Regions from separate parts of the Butyrivibrio sp. FCS006 genome, predicted to be linked through region 3. Evidence: predicted binding sites of a transcription regulator. Region 3 holds the regulator's gene; each other region holds the start of a gene.
What was found. Region 3 encodes HrcA, which represses chaperone genes, less so after heat shock. Its sites were predicted from a motif close to TGTTAGCACTCNNNNNNNNNGAGTGCTAACA; they were not measured.
Positions count from the first base shown of each region.

Region 1: the regulator HrcA is predicted to act here: its motif matches at 2,079-2,109, upstream of clpB (ATP-dependent chaperone ClpB).
Region 2: the regulator HrcA is predicted to act here: its motif matches at 4,523-4,553, upstream of G633_RS0105735 (Hsp20/alpha crystallin family protein).

Region 1 covers NZ_KE384205.1:453,289-459,806, reverse strand. Annotated here, with positions in the region: gene G633_RS0116480 (energy-coupling factor transporter transmembrane component T family protein) at 1-703, shown strand, start outside; gene larA (nickel-dependent lactate racemase) at 717-1,997, shown strand; gene clpB (ATP-dependent chaperone ClpB) at 2,180-4,774, shown strand; gene G633_RS0116465 (DUF6171 family protein) at 4,927-5,175, shown strand; gene G633_RS0116460 (endonuclease III domain-containing protein) at 5,899-6,518, shown strand, end outside.
Region 2 covers NZ_AUKB01000013.1:224,017-230,534, reverse strand. Annotated here, with positions in the region: gene G633_RS0105755 (hypothetical protein) at 1-47, opposite strand, end outside; gene G633_RS0105750 (hypothetical protein) at 44-757, opposite strand; gene G633_RS0105745 (ABC transporter ATP-binding protein) at 754-1,575, opposite strand; gene G633_RS0105740 (M13 family metallopeptidase) at 1,591-3,693, opposite strand; gene G633_RS0105735 (Hsp20/alpha crystallin family protein) at 3,928-4,389, opposite strand; gene G633_RS0105730 (hypothetical protein) at 4,720-5,133, shown strand; gene G633_RS0105725 (AEC family transporter) at 5,149-6,027, opposite strand; gene G633_RS0105720 (metallophosphoesterase) at 6,070-6,518, opposite strand, start outside.
Region 3 covers NZ_KE384204.1:135,562-142,079, forward strand. Annotated here, with positions in the region: gene G633_RS0111885 (pyridoxal phosphate-dependent aminotransferase) at 1-401, shown strand, start outside; gene G633_RS0111890 (phosphatase PAP2 family protein) at 423-1,070, shown strand; gene G633_RS19970 (DUF6465 family protein) at 1,199-1,750, shown strand; gene hrcA (heat-inducible transcriptional repressor HrcA) at 1,931-2,995, shown strand; gene grpE (nucleotide exchange factor GrpE) at 3,026-3,670, shown strand; gene dnaK (molecular chaperone DnaK) at 3,716-5,602, shown strand; gene dnaJ (molecular chaperone DnaJ) at 5,608-6,518, shown strand, end outside.

The DNA of each region.
Region 1 (6,518 bases), on a different contig from region 3:
TGCGGCTTTTATGTATGGAATCGCAGCAATACTGTGTGAGAATGTTTTTGCGGAAGTTTTGTTTATCGTGGCGATGATCTTGATTTCTGCAACAGCCGGGCTTTTTAAGAGAGCTCTTTTCCTTACGAGAAACCTGATGATCCTGGGACTTATTATGTTCGTGATACAGCTCTTTTTCGTAAGAGACGGAAGTCCCCTTCTGGTTATCGGAGGCGTGGTGCTGTTTACGACCGGCGGCCTTAAGAGTGCACTGCTCTTGTCACTTAGAGTTATCGCAGCGATGCTTCCTCTGATGCTGTTGTTCGCGATCACCCGTATGAATGATCTTTGCAATGCGCTGGTAAAAAGGCTTCATCTGCCCTACAGATATGCGTTTATTGTTACCACTGCGTTCAGGTTTGTGCCGATATTTGCAACTGAGTTCCACGACATTCAGGATGCGCAGAAGGCCAGAGGCGTGGATTTTGATACAAAAAACATCTTCAGGAAGCTGGGGCTTATTGCGCCGCTGTGCGTGCCTCTTTTGGTATCAAGTCTTAAGAAGGTAGATGTATCTGCTATGTCTGCGGAGATGAGAGGGTTTGAACTTAGGGGCTATAAGAGCGGTTACAAGGAGTATCCTTTTGCTGTAAGGGATGTGGTCACTGTTCTGGTGCTGGTTGCGCTTATAGTGGCTGTTGTTGTTTTTAAAACTGTTTTGTGAGTGAGAGAAAGTTATGGATAAATCTGTTAGTTTGAAATACGGAACTGAAGTGGTGGATATTGAGATCAAGGGCGCGAAGTCCATTGAGTTTTTAAACCCGGATCCGATGCCTGAGATAGAGGATGTTTCAGAGGCTTTCAGGCTATGCGTCGAGGAGGGGGCAATTGCTTCTGCACCGCTTCGCGAGAAGATTTCGGCAGGTGATGAGATTACGATAGTGGTATCAGATATCACCAGGAGCTGGATGCACCAGGGAGATATAGTGACTCTCCTGGGGCATTATCTTCATGATACTTGTGCTGTTCCTTTTGAAAACATCTGCGTGTTAATCGCACTTGGTACTCACAGGAAATCTTCTGAACAGGAAAAAGAGATAATCGCAGGCTCCTACATGTATCAGAATGTTACGGTTGTGGATCATGACTGCGATGGTGAATGTGTACTTGTCGGACAGACTTCAAGAGGCACAGATGTGCGCGTCAATCCTTTGGTTGTTGGCAGAAAAGTCATCGTGGTCGGAGGAACTGTTCATCACATGATGGCAGGCTTTGGCGGCGGAAGAAAGAACATCCTGCCGGGAGTTGCTTCAAGGCAGACTATACGTCAGAACCATCAGAGGGCGCTGGATCCCAAGCTTGCTCATTCAGACCCCAGGGTTGGATGCGCTCTTTTGGATAATAATCCTATCAACGAGGACATGAACGAGGCTGCGGCTCTGGTTGAAGTGACTTACGGCATCAATATCGTGGTTGCTACAAGTGGCAGGTACAGCGGACTCTTTGGCGGAGACCTATACGAAGCGTGGAAGGAGAGCTGTCTTTTCCAAAAGAAGTGTTACGAGAAGTGGATCGACGAGGAAGCTGACATTGTCATCGTCAGCAGCGGCGGAGCGCCCAAGGACATGAACCTGTATCAGGGCTGCAAGGGCATGCTCAACGGCATGAGAGCCATGAAGGAAGGCGGACAGATGCTCTGGCTCTGTAAGTGCCCTGAAGGATGCGGAGCTCCCGACTACACAGCGTGGCTTGCGCCTCTTAAGGAAGGCAGACTCGATGAGGCTCTTCGCGCAGACTTCACCATCGGCGGATTTATCTTTTACCTGACTGTCGAGAACCTGAGGAAGGGAGAGTGCAGGATTCTCACCACTATTGACGGCGATACGACAGGGCCTATGGGTATGGAGGCGTTTACTGATGCTGCGGAGTTTGTGTCCGGCGTTGATTTCACGGATAAGAAGGTTTATGTGATTCCCTACGGCGGATCAGTTGTGCCGATGGTTAAAGGGAAGGATTGATGTTGAAAATGTGATTTTATGCCTTCAGTAATAGAAAATGCTACCCTAGGGCATACATTTTTAACGATAAGAAGAAATAATAATTAGCACTCTCTTGACGAGAGTGCTAATTTGTGTTATACAAAGAATAGAACAACAAACACAGAGCAGGAAATCCATTTTGCCTGCGGAGAGGAGTGTTTATGAATATACAGAAGTTTACCCAGAAATCAATTGAAGCCGTGCAGAACTGTGAGAAGGTTGCGGTTGAGTACGGCAATCAGGAAATTGAACAGGAACACCTTCTATATTCTCTCATGACAATTGAGGATAGCTTAATTGCCAAGCTTGTAGAGCGTATGGGGGTCGACACAAGGTCTTTTATCATGAGGATAGAAGAGGCTATCGGCAAGAGAACCAAGGTATCCGGAGGCCAGCCGTATATCGGCGCTGACCTTAATAAGGCGCTGCTGTCCGCTGAGGATGAGGCCAAAGCACTTGGAGATTCCTATGTTTCCGTTGAGCATTTGTTCATGGCTGTGATCAAGAAGCCTAACAAGGCGGTAAAAGAGCTTTTGGCGCAGTTCGGAATTGACAGGAACAGATTCCTTCAGGTGCTGTCTGAGGTTCGTGGCAACAGAAATGTGACAACGGATAATCCGGAGGCGACTTACGATACTCTGAATAAGTACGGAACAGAACTGGTTGAGAAGGCCAGACGTCAGAAGCTCGATCCTGTAATTGGCAGAGATACTGAGATCCGTAATGTCATCAGGATTTTGTCGAGGAAGACTAAGAACAATCCTGTACTCATCGGTGAGCCAGGTGTTGGTAAGACTGCGGTTGTAGAAGCACTTGCTCAGAGAATAGCCAGTGGCGATGTTCCGACAGCGCTCAAGGACAAAAAGATCTTTTCCCTTGATATGGGCGCTCTGGTGGCCGGAGCCAAGTACAGGGGCGAGTTTGAGGAGAGGCTCAAGGCCGTCCTTGAGGATGTAAAACAGTCGGATGGTGAGATCATTCTTTTCATAGATGAGCTGCATTTGATCGTTGGCGCAGGTAAGACCGACGGCGCAATGGATGCGGGCAACATGCTTAAGCCTATGCTGGCAAGGGGCGAGCTTCACTGTATCGGCGCAACGACGCTGAACGAATACAGGCAGTACATCGAGAAGGATGCTGCCCTTGAGAGACGTTTCCAGCCGGTTATGGTGGACGAGCCTACCGTTGAGGATACCATAAGTATCTTGAGGGGCCTTAAGGAGAGGTACGAGGTCTTTCACGGAGTAAAGATCATGGACTCTGCGCTGGTGAGTGCTGCGGTTCTTTCGAATAGATATATTTCGGACAGGTTCCTTCCGGATAAGGCTATAGACCTGGTGGATGAGGCTTGCGCGCTGATCAAGACCGAGATGGATTCAATGCCGGCGGAGCTCGATGAGATGAATCGTAAGATCATGCAGATGCAGATCGAGGAGGCGGCTCTTAAGAAAGAGGATGACTCCTTAAGCATTGAGCGTCTTAAGAATTTGCAGAAAGAGCTTTCGGAGCTGCGTGAGGAGTTCGATACCAGGAAGGCTCAGTGGGACAATGAGAAGCAGGCGGTTGATAAGCTTGCTGCAATGCGTGAGCAGATAGATACCATAAATTCTGAGATTGCGATTGCCCAGAGAGACGGTGATTACGAGAAGGCCGGAGAGCTTCAGTATGCAAAGCTCCCTGCTCTTAAGAAGCAGCTGGAGGAGGCTGAGGAGGCGGCTAAGGCCGGCGAGAATGAGACTTCGCTTGTGCATGAGAGAGTTTCCGATGAGGAGATTGCAGGTATCATCAGCAGATGGACCGGAATTCCTGTAAATAAATTGACTGAGAGTGAGAGGAACAAGACTCTGCATCTGGCAGATGAACTTCATCATCGTGTCATCGGTCAGGACGATGCTGTAACCAAGGTTTCTGAGGCAATCATGAGATCCAAGGCAGGCATCAAGGATCCTAGTAAGCCAATCGGTTCATTCCTGTTCCTCGGACCTACAGGTGTTGGTAAGACAGAGCTTGCCAAGTCGCTGGCACAGGCGCTCTTTGATGATGAGAACAACATGGTCAGAATTGATATGAGTGAGTACATGGAGAAGTTTTCCGTGTCCAGACTTATCGGAGCACCTCCCGGATATGTTGGATATGAGGAAGGTGGCCAGCTGACAGAAGCTGTAAGACGTAAGCCTTATGCGGTAGTTCTTTTCGATGAGATCGAGAAGGCTCACCCGGATGTCTTTAACGTGCTTCTTCAGATCCTGGATGACGGACGTGTTACGGATTCTCAGGGCAGGACTGTGGACTTCAAGAACACTATCCTTATCATGACTTCAAACATTGGCGCCCAGTACCTGCTTGATGGAATCAGGGATGACGGAACCATCAGCGAGGATGCTGAGAATATGACTATGGATGATCTGCGCGGACACTTCAGGCCTGAGTTCCTCAACAGACTTGATGAGATAATCATGTTCAAGCCTCTGACCAAGGACAACATCGGAAACATAGTAGGCCTCATCGTTGATGACCTTAACAAGAGACTTGCCGACAGAGAAATCAGCGTTCGCCTGACTCCTGCTGCAAGGCAGTTTGTCATCGACAACGCTTACGACCCGATCTACGGCGCAAGACCTCTTAAGAGATTCGTGCAGAAATATGTTGAGACGCTTTCAGCAAAGCTGATCCTTGAAGACAGGGTAGCTCCTCATGATATAATTGAGTTTGACGTACAAGGTGGAGAACTTGTCGCAAGCGCAGTGAAGGGATGAGTCACCGGGGACGTTTCACTTTGACTCATTTTGAGACACCGGGGACGTTTCACTTTGACTCATTATGAGTCAATGGGGGAGTCAAAGGGGACGGTTCTCTTTGACTCCTCGCCGGTTCACCGATTCTGCGAATAGAAAGGAACATGTAATATATGGATAACAGCTGCAAGAGATGCCTGTTGCGCGACATGGCGGGCAATGAGGACATCAAATCACAGCTAGAGAAGACAAGAAGCCTGATGTCAGATGATGAGAAGGCTTCTGATGAGAAATATGAAAAGAGGTTGTCACAGTGCAAGAGCTGTGACAACCTTCTTGATGCTACCTGCCTTAAGTGTGGGTGCTATGTTGAGATAAGGGCACTGGCTGACGGCGCAAGATGCCCGGCCAAGAAGTGGTAAGCTGTTAGGGAGTCAACGGGGACGGTTCTCTATGACTCCCTTTTTTATGAAAGTCATGCTCAAAGCTAAAAAGTGAGTTGACGCATGACTATCAATTCAAAGATTTTGTTCAAAAACTTTTGTCTGCCATATTTTCTATACCCTGCAATGAGTTTGCTTGATATACATAGAAAATAAATTTGCACAAAAACTTTGGATAGCCTTATTTCCATGCCCTATGCTTACTTTTGCTCATATATATAGAAACCCATTCTGGCTTGCCAACAACTTTCCATACCCCAAGACAACTTTTTTAACTATATATAGAAAAATCAATAATCAAGCTTTTCAATCCTCTTTATTTTCCATAACTTAGCCCCGGTTAGACTCATATATATATAAAATCTCAGAATCAAAGATTTTCTACGCCCATAAGACACTTTTCACAATATAAGTAGAAGGGATTTCCTGTTATAATTTGAATACCTCTTTTTTCTACGCCAACGGAGAACTTTTTCAAATATAGGTAGAAAAAAACTCAGGGCATTCTACGCCCACAGGCTACTTTTATCTGTATAGGTAGAAAATAACCCCTTATGCAAATTTCCTCTCCTTGGCTTTCTACGCCCATAGGCCACTTCTGACCATATGGGTAGAAAATCAAAAAATGAGCCACTGACTCCGTCCCTAGGGCTCAAAAAATGAGCCATTGACTCCGTCCCCGGGGTTCATTATCATTAAGCTATGACTAAGAAGAAGCTTGCTCTCGAGGTAATCGAGAGACTAAAAAAAGAATATCCGGATTCCAATTGCACACTGGCATATGACAAGGCGTGGCAGCTGCTGGTGAGCGTAAGGCTTGCAGCGCAGTGCACGGACAAGAGAGTGGATATGATAACCCCGCTCCTGTATGAGAAGTTCCCGAGCATTGAGGCACTAGCCAAGGCACCGGTGGAAGAGATTGAAGAAATCGTAAGGCCCTGTGGTCTTGGTAATTCCAAGGCAAGGGATATTTCCGCATGCATGAAGATGCTGCATGAAACCTATAACGACAAGGTTCCGGATACCATGGAAGAGCTTCTTAAGCTCCCGGGAGTTGGCAGGAAGAGTGCAAACCTGGTTCTCGGCGATGTATATGGCAAGCCTGCTATCGTCACTGATACCCACTGCATCAGACTCTGCAACCTCATTGGGCTTGTTGACAATATCAAGGAACCTGCCAAGGTGGAAAAAGAGCTGTGGAAGATCATTCCGCCTGAAGAAGGCAACGGTCTTTGCCATCGCTTCGTTGATCACGGCAGAGCAGTGTGCATCGCCAGACGCCCGAACTGTGCAGAGTGTTGTCTCAAGGACATCTGCAAGAC
Region 2 (6,518 bases), on a different contig from region 3:
AATTTTACAAGGACACGCTTAAGATCAGCTTCAAGTAGTCTTCTCATAGATCCATCTCCCTTCTGTCAAATGTCGCAATATTAATTGCGACTACGATAGCCAGATAAACAAGTGCCGGTATGATCGTATAGCCAAAGTTTCCCGCCTGGAATTCCGCAAAGGAAGAATCCAGAAGGCCCATAAAGCTTATGTCATAAACAGGAAGTTTAAATCTATCCTGAACCGCCTTTAGAAGGCCCGTCCCAATAGCGCCTGCCAGCACCAGCACCAGCATGCCTCCGGCTGCACTCATGGTCAGGAAAAGAACCAGTGATGCCAGTGCCATTATTCCAAGTCCCCTGATGACACTGAATGCGCAAAACAGAAGCAGAAACGCGTTCTGTTTGGGAGATATCGGAAGGTCTGAAACAGTATTCTTTATCAGTGCCGCAACATACAGGATAAGATATGTTCCGCAGTATAATACGAATGAGTCCTTAAGCTTGGAAAACACTATGTTTTTGCGCTCCATTCCCATTCCGATCATGCTTATCATGATTCCGCTCTTTATCTCATCGGAATAGACTGAGAGAAAAATTGGAATACTAAGGAATATGAGTCCAATATTACCGAACATAGACTTGTACAACTCCATCTGTCCGGCAGCTGTACTGGCAGCATCCTTAAACAGTATAAACAGCACCAGTATCAGCACGATCACGTACATCGACGGCTTGGCTATTATTCTTTTTAAATCTGCTTTCATCAGTCTATTCATTGATTTGAACCTCCGATCAGTCGGAAATAAACATCCTCGAGAGAAGATTTCTCTGTGACCTCACGCATGATCTTGATTCCGTTCTCTTCCAGCACTTTCTTGGCTTTTTCAATGTCATCCACTGCGATCTCAACTGCCGGCTGGTTCTCCTGAAGATCCTGCTGAGTGATCTCTTTTACCACATAGCCTTCATTGACGATTCCAAATCTGTCTGCTGTATGCTCAAGTTCACCCAGAATGTGGGATGAAATGATAACCGTCATGCCAAACTCATCCCTGAGCTTCTTGACCAAATTACGGATATCGGCAATACCCTGTGGATCAAGTCCGTTGGTGGGCTCGTCCAGGATGAGAATATCGGGATTTCCAAGGATAGCATTTGCTATTCCAAGTCTCTGCTGCATACCAAGAGAGAAGGATTTTACAGGCTTATTGACGCCTTTAAGGCCAACTATCTCAAGAACCCTTGCAATCTCCTGCTTGCGATCTTTTCTGGGAATTCCCTTTACAGTTGCAAAGTACTTAAGGTTCTTTTCAGCATTGAGGTAATTATAGAATCTGCAGCCAACAAGGAAGCCTATCTTGCTTCTGTTCTTAAGGAGCTCCTTCTTGGTCGTAGAACCCACAATTGATACGTTACCTGAATTTACCTCAGACAGGCCCAGGATCATCTTAAATATTGTGGTCTTACCTGCGCCGTTTCTGCCCACAAGGCCGTAGATATCGCCCTTGTTTACCTGCATATTTACATTTTTAAGCACTTCGTGCTTGCCATAGGATTTATTTACATTTTCAAGTTTAATTACCGCTTCGCTCATCTTATTTCCTCCCTATCACCAAACCGCGATCCTTTTTTCAGGTTCGAGGTACATGCCATCGCCTTCTACTATTCCGTATGTCTCGTAAAACTCATCAAACTGCTGCAATCCAACATTTACTCTGTAAAAAGCAAGAGGATGAGAATCACCGGAGAAATAGCTCTTTTCCGCTTCCAAAGGCATGTTTACCCTCCAAAGCCGTGCATAGGAGGTAAAGAACAGATCATAGTCAAAGTCAGGAACCTTGGAGGCCAGATAAAGATTTGCCTTCAGCCCGCCCATGTCGGCTGTTGCTTCTCCGGTGAGGTTTGCTCCGTTATAAAGGCCTGATCCCGGAAATGGCGTTAAAGTTGAATAATATGAAGCAACCTTGTCGTTGAGATCGACAAATGCCACCTGATCTTTGTAGGGCAGCCAGGAACTCTTTATACCGTTTTTGTCGTAAAGAGATCCGCCACTGTCAAAGCCGTGAGTGATCTCGTGACCGATTATGGCGCTGAGTCCCCCAAGCTTCTCTTCATATGTCATATCAGGTGAATAGCTGTTAGGTTCGCATATTCCGGCACAGATATATATTCCGTTGGTTGCCGGGTTATAGAATGCGTTTGTAGTTGTAGTAGATGTGTCTTTTCCAAGCGGATCCCAATAATCTTTCCTGAATTTCTCGCCTGCAAGGAAAGCTCTGTGATTAACCGAATATCTCTGCATAGCATAATAGGCATCCAAAAAGCTTCCGCCCTCTTCTTTGGATTTGAATGGAGTCTTGCTGTAATCAAGGACCTCAAAATTCTGATAGGCTATATGGATACCTATATTATTAAGCTTATCAAGGCATGCTGCCTTGCCCTCGTCAGACAGCCAGGGCTCTTCGGCAAAGATCACATTATATGCGTCAATAATGTCCTCTGTCATTTTTGTAAGCTCTGCTGTGGTTGCATCATCGAAATAGTTCTCAACATAGGTTTTGTTGAGAGCTCCGAGCATTGCTGTATGGCCTATGAAATACTCGAACTGCAGAGAGTCTTCGCGCTGCTGCTCTGACTTACCGAAGTCCATAGGCTGCTGGGTCTTGGATTTCGAGAATTCACTCATTTTATCCAGTGTGTCCCTGTCAAGGCACATTGCACTGTCCAGGCAATAATTGACTATCAGATAGTCCTTCATCTCGTCCAGATTGCTCTTCTTGCACAGCCCTGCGAGCCTCTTTGTGTAAAACTCGGAAATAACCAAATATTCAGCGTTTGAAAATCCCCAGTCATCCAAAAGTTTGATAAGCGGGAATTTTCCTGCGATATTTGCTGCCTCATCCCTGGTTTTTGTGCTCTTTGCCACGTCTTCTAAAGTCATGTCCACTGTTGAAGAAGCAACTGCTTTCTCCCACTTAAGGCAGTTCTTAAAGATCTTTTTCGCATCGTTCTTCGGATAGCCAAGGGCCTCTAACATGTACAGCACCTTGTTTTCTACCTGTTCATACATCTCAAGTGTCGATGCTGAATTCAGCTTGTCATAATAAAACTTCCCATTCGGGGCCTGCAGGGAAAGCTTCGGGGTATCTACTATTGTTAGGTTAATATCGGGATACTCTTCAATATGATATGAATCCATTACGTCCACCGTTATCGGCGCAAGCGCAAGTGGGTTTCTCTCAAGATCTCCAAAGAAAGCATACAATTCATCCATGCTGCTTATGGATTCAATGTCTGCTATATAGGGCTTTAGAGGTTCTACGCCCTGACTATTTCTATAATCCCAGTCTGATGAAAGCGCATAGTACTTTCTGAGTACCTCCGCCTCTTCTCCGGGTAGTGATTCATCTGTAGCAGCTTTTTTCATCTTTTCCAGAACCGCATCCGAAACGTCCTGAAATACACCGCTGTATTCATTGCCCATTTCCAGCTTCCACTCTTTGTTTTTGGCCGCTGCGAAATCATCCTGCGGGCGATACTCCTTATCCGCCTTCACTGAATCATAAAGGTCGGAGTCAACCCACCCTTTGCTCAGCGCAGAATTAAGACGATCCTGAAAGCTTTCTGCCGTCCCACTGGAAGCAGCAGCGCAAGCCGTTAGGACAAAGGCCATCACCAGCGAAGTCACAACAATCGTCGGTCTTTTCTTCATCAGTCCTACTCCTCTCGTAACTGTGTCATTAGAAACCTCAACAATTCTCTTATTTACCATTATAACGGTAATTATGCACCAAAATTCCAAAAAGAATATAAATTTTGAGCCCCTGACTCCGTCCCTAGGGCTCAAAAATGAGCCCCGGGGACGGAGTCAGGGGCTCATTTTTCGGAGACAAAAAAGAGCCTCCGCGTAATGCGGAGGCTCAAACACTTACATATCAGGCATCGGTTATCCTTCGATAGCTATCAGATTCTTTTCCGGAATCTTCTTGTCCATGGCTTTTTTAGGAATTGTCAGATTCAGAACGCCGTGTCTGTAGTTGGCTTCAATGTCGCCTTTCTCGACATTTTCACCTACATAGAAGCTCCTGGTCATGGATCCGGCGTACCTCTCCTGACGGATCAGTTTGCCTTTCTTGTCTTCATCTCTGTCAAGGTTCTTGGATGCGCTTATTGTGATGTAACCGTCGTTCAGTTCTACTGTGATGTCTTCTTTCTTGAAGCCCGGAAGATCTATTGAAACCTCATAGTTGTCGTCCTTCTCACGGATATCGGTCTTCATCATCCTTGCTGCCTTTCTTCCGTAGAGCTTACGCTCCATGCCTCGACTCATGTCGTCGAATTCCTTCATGTAAGGGAATCCAAACAGATCGTCTATGAAATTCTCTTCAAAAATACTAGGTGTTAACATAATGCTTACCTCCTTTGCACAAAAACAATTGGTTAACTGTTATTGAGCAATGGGACGGAGGGTTTAGATCTTAGGAAAGTTAAGTCCTAACGGTCTTCTCTGTTCCTTTGTTCTATAATCACTATAACACCACTATTAGCACTCGTCAACCGAGAGTGCTAATTTGGATAAAAAGCTATTGTAAACTCCAATACAGAATTAATCTTTTTCCAAAAAAGGGGAATTAAACTCTGCTATTACGCTGCATCGGCCATGTAACTATGCGTCCCTTAGTCTTATTATCGTATTATCTAAAACACTATTTTGTTTGATTTATACGGAGGAAATACCATGTTTGATATGAGAACAAGAGAAATACAGGAAGCCATTTCTGCAGCAGATGTTGCACTCGATCACCTTGAAAGAGCCAGAAGAAGCCTTTCAAGTGCCAGCGGATGGGGATTATTCGATACCCTCGGCGGAGGATTTATCAGCGGCCTTATTAAACACAGCAAAATGAGCGATGCTGAGCATGAAATTAACCAGGCAAAGCAGGCGCTTGAAAAATTCTCAAAAGAGCTTAGAGACGTAAACGGCTATTCATCAGTGCACATCAACGGATTCCTTACATTCGGAGACCTCTTCTGCGATGGATTTTTGATGGATGTCATTGTACAGTCCCAGATTGGCAAGGCAAAGCGCGAGTGCGAAAACGCAATAAATCAGGTTACAAGCATTAGAAATGACCTTCAGAGGATGCTCTGATCCAGCCACTGCTCATCATAATTGGAGCAAAAGAGATATCAGCGGAATGGTAGCTACTGACAAAAGCGTAGATAATGCCACTCCCTTAGAAGCCAAGGCGTAATTGCCCCCATATTGCTGCGCAACCATTGCTGTCATGGAGCCAATCGGAGTTGCCAGCATCACATAGCACACCTGCAAAATCAGCTTGTCATCGATGAATAAGCCAAGGAGCAGAACTCCAAGAATTGGTACTGCTATCAGCTTTATCAGCGAGAACAACAGGAGCTTAACATCACCAAACAGCTCCTTGATTTTTATGGAAGTCATGGACTGGCCGATTACCATCATGCTAAGAGGCGCAGCGATGCTGCTTAGGTGCTTGGCAGATGAAGTGATAAAAGACGGCATATGAATACCGGAAACGTATATAGTGATCGAAATGATGCAGGAAATGACGCCAATGTTCAAGATCTTTTTGAGCGGACTTCCGCCTTTAAGCGGATTATCACCCTTAATTGCTGCGATTCCGTATGTGTACATGAGAAAATTATAGGGGAACTGAAAAAGCGCCCCGTACAGCACTGCTTCCGGACCATACGCAGCCTGTAAGATGGGAAGCCCCATAAACCCTACATTGGAAAAGATCGTCATGACGCGGTATATACTTTTGTCATCGCTCTGTACCCTTAGAATTGGCAGAATAATGAAAGATATCACGATCAAAAAAGCATACACTGCCAATGTAACAAGAAATCCAAATAACAGGGAGCTTCCCCTTATGGTACTTTCCTCATTCATTCCCGCCGACAGGATCAAGGCCGGCGTTGCAATATTTAACACAATCCACGAGAGGGTCTTACAGCCACTGTCGGTGAGAAAGCTCTTTTTCCCACAAAAAAACCCGATCCCCATCATTATGAATAAAACGATCATCTGCTGAACCAGAACCATCTGTCAGTGCCCCTTAACATAAAACTCTTCCATAGTCTCCAGGCATATCGCCACAAGATTCCCTCCCATGACACAGCCACAATCTATGTCTAAAAGATTTCCGTTCCTGAAAACGCGATTGTCCTTCTTGCCGAGAAACCAGGTCGGAGTGTGGCCGATAATGAATATGTCATCGCCCCTATCCCAGTCTTCCTCGAAATCTGGCCTGTCATACAGAGATTCCTCAATCGATGACAGATCAGCATTCTCAAGGTCTTCAAGGCTGTGGATGTTCTTGCCGATAGTGTGAACAAGCACAAATCTCTGCCCGTTAACCGTAACTTCCTCATAAAGAGAGAACTCCTGAACATACTCCACAAGAGCTTCCCGGTCATACGCCGAAAGCCGCCTGAATGCATCAGAAGTTATCTTACCACCATTTTCACTAAGAAACCAAAGGTTTGTATCCGTGA
Region 3 (6,518 bases):
AGGGTGCTGATATCATCGTTCCCATGTGCGGACAGATTTCAAGAGGCACAGGACACAACTGTCCTCCTTCTATTATTCAGCAGGCTGTTGCCAAGGTATGTTCACTTACAGCGGATCTCTCAGTTTATGAGACCAACATGAACATCATCTACGACACACTGGTTGAGCTTGGCTTTACAGTAGTTAAGCCCGGCGGAACCTTCTATATAATGCCCAAGGCACTGGAGGAGGATTCAGTAGCATTTTGTAAAAAAGCTTTAAAGTACGATCTGGTATTTGTTCCGGCTGACGGTTTCGGAGCACCCGGGTTCTTCAGAATGGCTTACTGCATCGATACCGAAAAGGTTGAGAGAGCAATGGTTGCCCTTAAGAAATTCGTTAAAGAGGAATATGGCAAGTAATGCCGAAAGGGGATGTTTAAATTGAAGTTTGAGAAAAATACATCGACAAAGCCGATATGTCTTTTGCTGATCACTGTGATCTTCTCGTTTCTCACAGCATTTGTGGACAGAGCGGCCATAGGTCCGGAAGGCACATCCGTTGGTTTTTCTTCATTGAACGGAGCTGTTGCAAATCTTCTGGGATATAACGAAATGTTTGACAAAATATCTGATCTGGTGATGGTGCTGGCGTTTCTGGTAGTTGCATTCTTCGCTTTTATGGGCGTTGTAAAACTTGTACAGACAAAGAGTATTTCCAAAGTCGGAAAGACCATACTTGGACTTGGAATGCTGTATCTGGTGGTTGCGATCATCTATGTTGCTTTCGGTAAGATCCCGATCAACTACAGACCGATCATTCCGCCCGGAGAGACTGAGCTTGAGACCTCGTACCCTTCAAGCCACGTACTGATTATCTGCAGCGTCTTCGGAAGTGCCATAATCGCATGGAAAAGACTCTTTTCCGAAAAGAGCTATGTCAGAATACTGACTGTTGCTGCTGCGGTGCTGATGGTAGTCGGAGTATGCGCAAGAATGCTGGCCGGAGTGCATTGGGCCACCGACATACTCGCGGGAATACTGTTTTCCCTGACACTGGTTTCTGTTTATGCCGCATATATCAAGGATTAAAAGTCCTTAAAACTTTGAAAATGCGTTGACAAGGCAAAATAATGAGTGTAAACTCTATTTCGTAATCGCTTTATTGTTTTAACGAGCTACAACAAATCAGACAATGATTTTGAGGAGGAAATGTAAAAATGGCAGAGATCAAGAAGACTGATGCAGCTGAGAAGCCTGTTGCAACAATCAAGACACCTGTAGCTGCAGAAGTTAAGGCAGCAGAAGTTAAGGCAGCTCCTGCAAAGGCAGAAGAGAAGAAGGCACCTGCAAAGAAGGCAGCTCCTGCTAAGAAGGCAGCACCTGCAAAGAAGGCTGAGCCTAAGAAGGCAGCTGAGAAGACTGAGGCTAAGAAGCCTGCAGCTAAGAAAGCTACTACAACCAAGAAGGCTGAACCTAAGAAGGCAGCACCTGCTAAGAAGGCAGCTCCTGCTAAGAAAGCTACAGCAGCTAAGAAGCTTGCAGCTAAGAAGGCAGCAGCTACAACAGAAGTTAAGACTAACATCGTTCTTCAGTATGGTGACAGAAGCGTTACATACGATACAATCGTTACAAACGCTAAGAACAACTACAAGTACGATATGGGCGGAGATGTAGACGCTATGAAGAAGCTCAGCGTTTATGTAAAGCCTGAAGAGAATGCAGCTTACTACGTTGTTGATGACAAGGTACAGGGCAGAATCGATCTTTGATCATTCTCTTATATAATGAGACTACAGACAGCAGACACTTTCAGTGCCTGCTGTTTTTTTTATCCATATTTAACATTTAGAAGGTTGACATTAGTTCTCGCGAGTGATATTTTATGTTACAGAGAAGATGTTAGCACTCAAATGAGTTGAGTGCTAACAACTCAAAATAAAAGCCTTTCAATGAAATCCGGAGACAGAGGAAGGGGTACAGACTTGGAACTTGATGAGAGAAAGAGAACCATACTACATGCAATAGTAAGGAACTACCTTGAGACAGGAGAGCCTGTCGGATCAAGGACTATTTCCAAGGATACTGATCTTAACTTGAGTTCAGCCACCATCAGAAATGAGATGGCAGACCTTGAGGAGATGGGACTTATAATTCAGCCCCACACTTCTGCGGGAAGAATTCCTTCCGACCAGGGTTACAGAGTCTATGTAGACGAGATGCTCAGGGACAAGGAACAGGAAGTTGAGAACATGAAGGAGATGCTTCTTGATAAGGAAGAGAAGCTTGAGAACCTCCTTAAGCAGGTGGCCAAGACACTTGCGGTTGATACCAACTACGCCACAATGATCTCAGCACCTCAGATCCGCAAGAACAAGCTCAAGTTCATCCAGATTTCCAAGGTTGATGCAGAGCACCTTCTGGCGACCATCGTCATAGAAGGAAACGTCATTAAGAACAAGATCATTCCCGTTGAAGAGGAACTTGATGACGCAACAATGCTCAAGCTTAACATTCTCATGAATACAAGGCTGGACGGACTTGCTGTAGAGGACATCAACTTAGGACTTATCGCAGCAGTCAAGCAGGAAGCCGGAATTCACAGTGAGATCATCGGAAACGTCATCGATGCGGCTGCAGAATCAATAACAGCAGATGACGACCTTCAGATATATACCAGCGGTACGATGAACTTCTTTAAGTATCCTGAGCTTACGGATTCGGCCAAGGCCAGCGAGCTCATCAGCACCTTTGAGGATACCAAAGACCTTTCGAGTATCGTTGAGGATACACTCTCCTCTGACCATGAAGAGACCGGAATCCAGGTCTACATCGGAAACGAGACACCGATCCAGTCCATGAAGGATTGCAGCGTTGTTACCGCAACGTACGAGCTTGGTGATGGCATGAAGGGCACCGTAGGAATCATCGGACCCAAGAGAATGGATTACGACAAGGTTATAACGACGCTTAAGAACATGCGTCATGCACTTGATGATCTATATAAAAGGGATTAGATCCCATAAGCTTTAAGGAGGCAATTGGAATTGAGCGAGGATAAGAAGAAGGCTTCTTCCAAGGCTAAATCAGCTGAGGAAAAGAAAAAAGAAGAAGTTCTTGAGAACATCATGGAAGAACTTGAAGAGGAAGCCAAAGAGAAAGAAACAGCACAGACACCTGATTCACAGGAGGAAAAAGATGATGCTGAAAAAGAGGCTACTGTAGAAAAAGAAGAAAATAAAAAAGAAAAGAAGAATCCGCTTCAGGAAAAGATTGATGAACTTAATGATAAAGTCCTGAGACAGATGGCGGAATTTGAGAACTTCAGGAAGAGAACCGACAAAGAGAAATCACAGCAGTTCGAACTTGGACAGGGCAATGTCCTTGAGAAGCTCCTTCCTGTAGTAGATAACTTTGAGAGAGGTCTTGCAGCAGTTCCCGAGGCTGAGAAAGACGGAGCTTTTGCAGACGGCATGAACAAGATTTACAAGCAGCTCATCAAGCAGCTTGAAGATCTAGGAGTAACCCCCATAGAAGCGGTTGGAAAAGAGTTTGATCCAAACCTCCACAATGCAGTAATGCAGGTGGAATCCCAGGAATACGAATCCGGAATCGTTGCCCAGGAGCTTCAGAAGGGATACATGTTCCATGATACAGTGCTCAGACACAGCATGGTGGCTGTAGCACAATAACTTAGTAAATACAGAATCTTATTATTATAAACGGAGGAAAAAGAAATGAGTAAGATTATTGGTATCGACCTTGGTACAACTAATAGCTGCGTAGCAGTTATGGAAGGTGGTAAGCCCACCGTTATCGCTAACGCAGAAGGCGCTAGAACAACACCTTCAATCGTTGCTTTCACAAAGAACGGCGAGAGAATCGTCGGCGAGCCTGCTAAGCGTCAGGCAGTAACAAATGCTGAGAACACAATCTCATCAATCAAGAGAGATATGGGTACAGATCACGGCCGTACAATCGACGGCAAGAAGTATTCACCTCAGCAGATTTCAGCTATGATCCTTCAGAAGCTGAAGGCTGATGCAGAACAGTATCTCGGCGAAAAGGTTACAGAGGCAGTTATCACAGTTCCTGCTTACTTCAATGATGCTCAGCGTCAGGCTACTAAGGACGCAGGTAAGATTGCAGGTCTTGAGGTAAAGAGAATCATCAACGAGCCTACAGCAGCAGCTCTGGCTTACGGTCTTGATAACGAGAAAGAGCAGAAGATCATGGTTTACGACCTTGGTGGTGGTACATTCGATGTATCAATCATCGATATCGGTGACGGCGTTATCGAAGTTCTTTCAACAAACGGTGATACACACCTCGGTGGTGATGACTTCGACCAGGCGATCATCAACTGGATGGTTCAGGATTTCAAGAACAAAGAGGGCGTTGACCTCTCAGGCGATAAGATGGCTATGCAGAGACTTAAGGAAGCTGCAGAGAAGGCTAAGAAGGAGCTCTCTTCTTCAACAACAACCAACATCAACCTTCCTTTCATCTCAGCAGGCGCTGATGGCCCTAAGCACTTCGATGTAGATCTTACAAGAGCTAAATTCGAAGAGCTCATTCACGATCTTGTAGAGAGAACAGCTATCCCTGTTCAGAACGCTATGAAGGATGCAGGACTTACAAACGCAGATATCGGTAAGGTTCTCCTTGTTGGTGGATCAACTCGTGTTCCTTGCGTAGTAGAGAAGGTTAAACAGCTCACAGGCCAGGAGCCTTCCAAGAACCTCAACCCTGATGAGTGCGTAGCAATCGGTGCAGGTATCCAGGGTGGTAAGCTTGCAGGTGATGAGGGCGCAGGCGATATCCTTCTTCTTGATGTAACACCTCTTTCACTTTCAATCGAGACAATGGGTGGTGTTGCTACAAGACTTATCGAGCGTAACACAACAATTCCTACCAAGAAGAGCCAGGTATTCTCAACAGCTGCTGATAACCAGACAGCCGTAGATATCAACGTACTTCAGGGTGAGAGACAGTTCGCTAAGGATAACAAGTCACTTGGACAGTTCAGACTTGATGGAATCCCTCCGGCAATGAGAGGTGTTCCTCAGATCGAGGTTACATTCGATATCGATGCTAACGGTATCGTTAACGTATCAGCTAAGGACCTTGGAACAGGCAAGGAGCAGCACATCACAATCACAGCCGGTTCTAACATGTCTGATGAGGATATCGATAAGGCAGTTAAAGAGGCTCAGGAGTACGAGGCTCAGGACAAGAAGCGTAAGGAAGGCATCGATGCAAGAAACGACGCTGACTCCTTCGTATTCCAGACAGAGAAGGCTCTTCAGGAAGTTGGCGACAAGATCGACGCTTCTCAGAAGCAGGTAGTTGAGGATGACATCAAGGCTCTCAAGGAAACACTTGAGCAGACCAAGGATAAAGAGCTTTCAGACTCAGAGATCGATTCTCTTAAGAGCCAGAAGGAGAAGCTCATGAACGATGCTCAGGCACTCTTTGCTAAGATGTATGAGAACGTTCAGGGAGCAGCAGGTGCTGCAGGTGCAGGCCCTGATATGGGTGCCGGCGCAGGTCCTGATATGAACGCAGGAAGCACATCTTCAAATGATGACAATGTAGTTGACGGAGATTACAGAGAGGTCTGAGTTAAATGGCGGAACAGAAACGCGACTATTATGAGGTCCTGGGCGTTGGTAAGAATGCCACTGAGGACGAAATAAAGAAAGCATACAGAGTGCTTGCCAAGAAGTATCACCCGGATATGAATCCGGGTGATGCGACTGCAGCCGATAAGTTCAAGGAAGCATCCGAAGCTTATGCGGTACTTTCTGACCCTGAGAAGAAGCGTCAGTATGACCAGTTCGGACATGCGGCCTTTGAGGGCGGCGGTAATCCCTTCAGTGGTGGATTCGACTTTAACGGTGCAGACTTTGGCGACATCTTTGGTGATATATTCGGTGACTTCTTCGGAGGCGGACGTGCAAGAGGCGGCGCAAGAAGTGGCCCTTCAAAGGGTGCCAATCTTCGTGCAAGCGTGCGCATAACCTTCCTTGAGGCTGTATTTGGCTGCGAGAAAGAGCTTGAGCTCACCATTAAGGATCCATGCCCAACATGTCATGGAACCGGAGCTAAACCCGGAACATCACCACAGACATGTACCAAGTGCGGTGGTAAGGGACAGATTGTATATACACAGCAGTCCTTCTTTGGCACTGTAAGAAACGTTCAGACATGTCCTGAATGTGGCGGTACAGGTAAGGTCATCAAAGAGAAGTGTGCCGACTGTCACGGAACCGGATACATTGCAAGTCGCAAGAAGATCAAGGTTACAATTCCTGCCGGCATTGATAGCGGCCAGAGTGTAAGAATAAGAGAAAAGGGTGAACCCGGAGTCAACGGCGGACCAAGAGGAGACCTTCTTGTTGAGGTTGTTGTATCTGAGCATCCTATTTTCCAGAGAGACGGTTACAACGTTTATTCAATGGTTCCTGTATCCTTTGCTATTGCAGCACTGGGCGGAACAGTTCTTATAGATACTGTCGACGGTAAGGTGGCTTATGA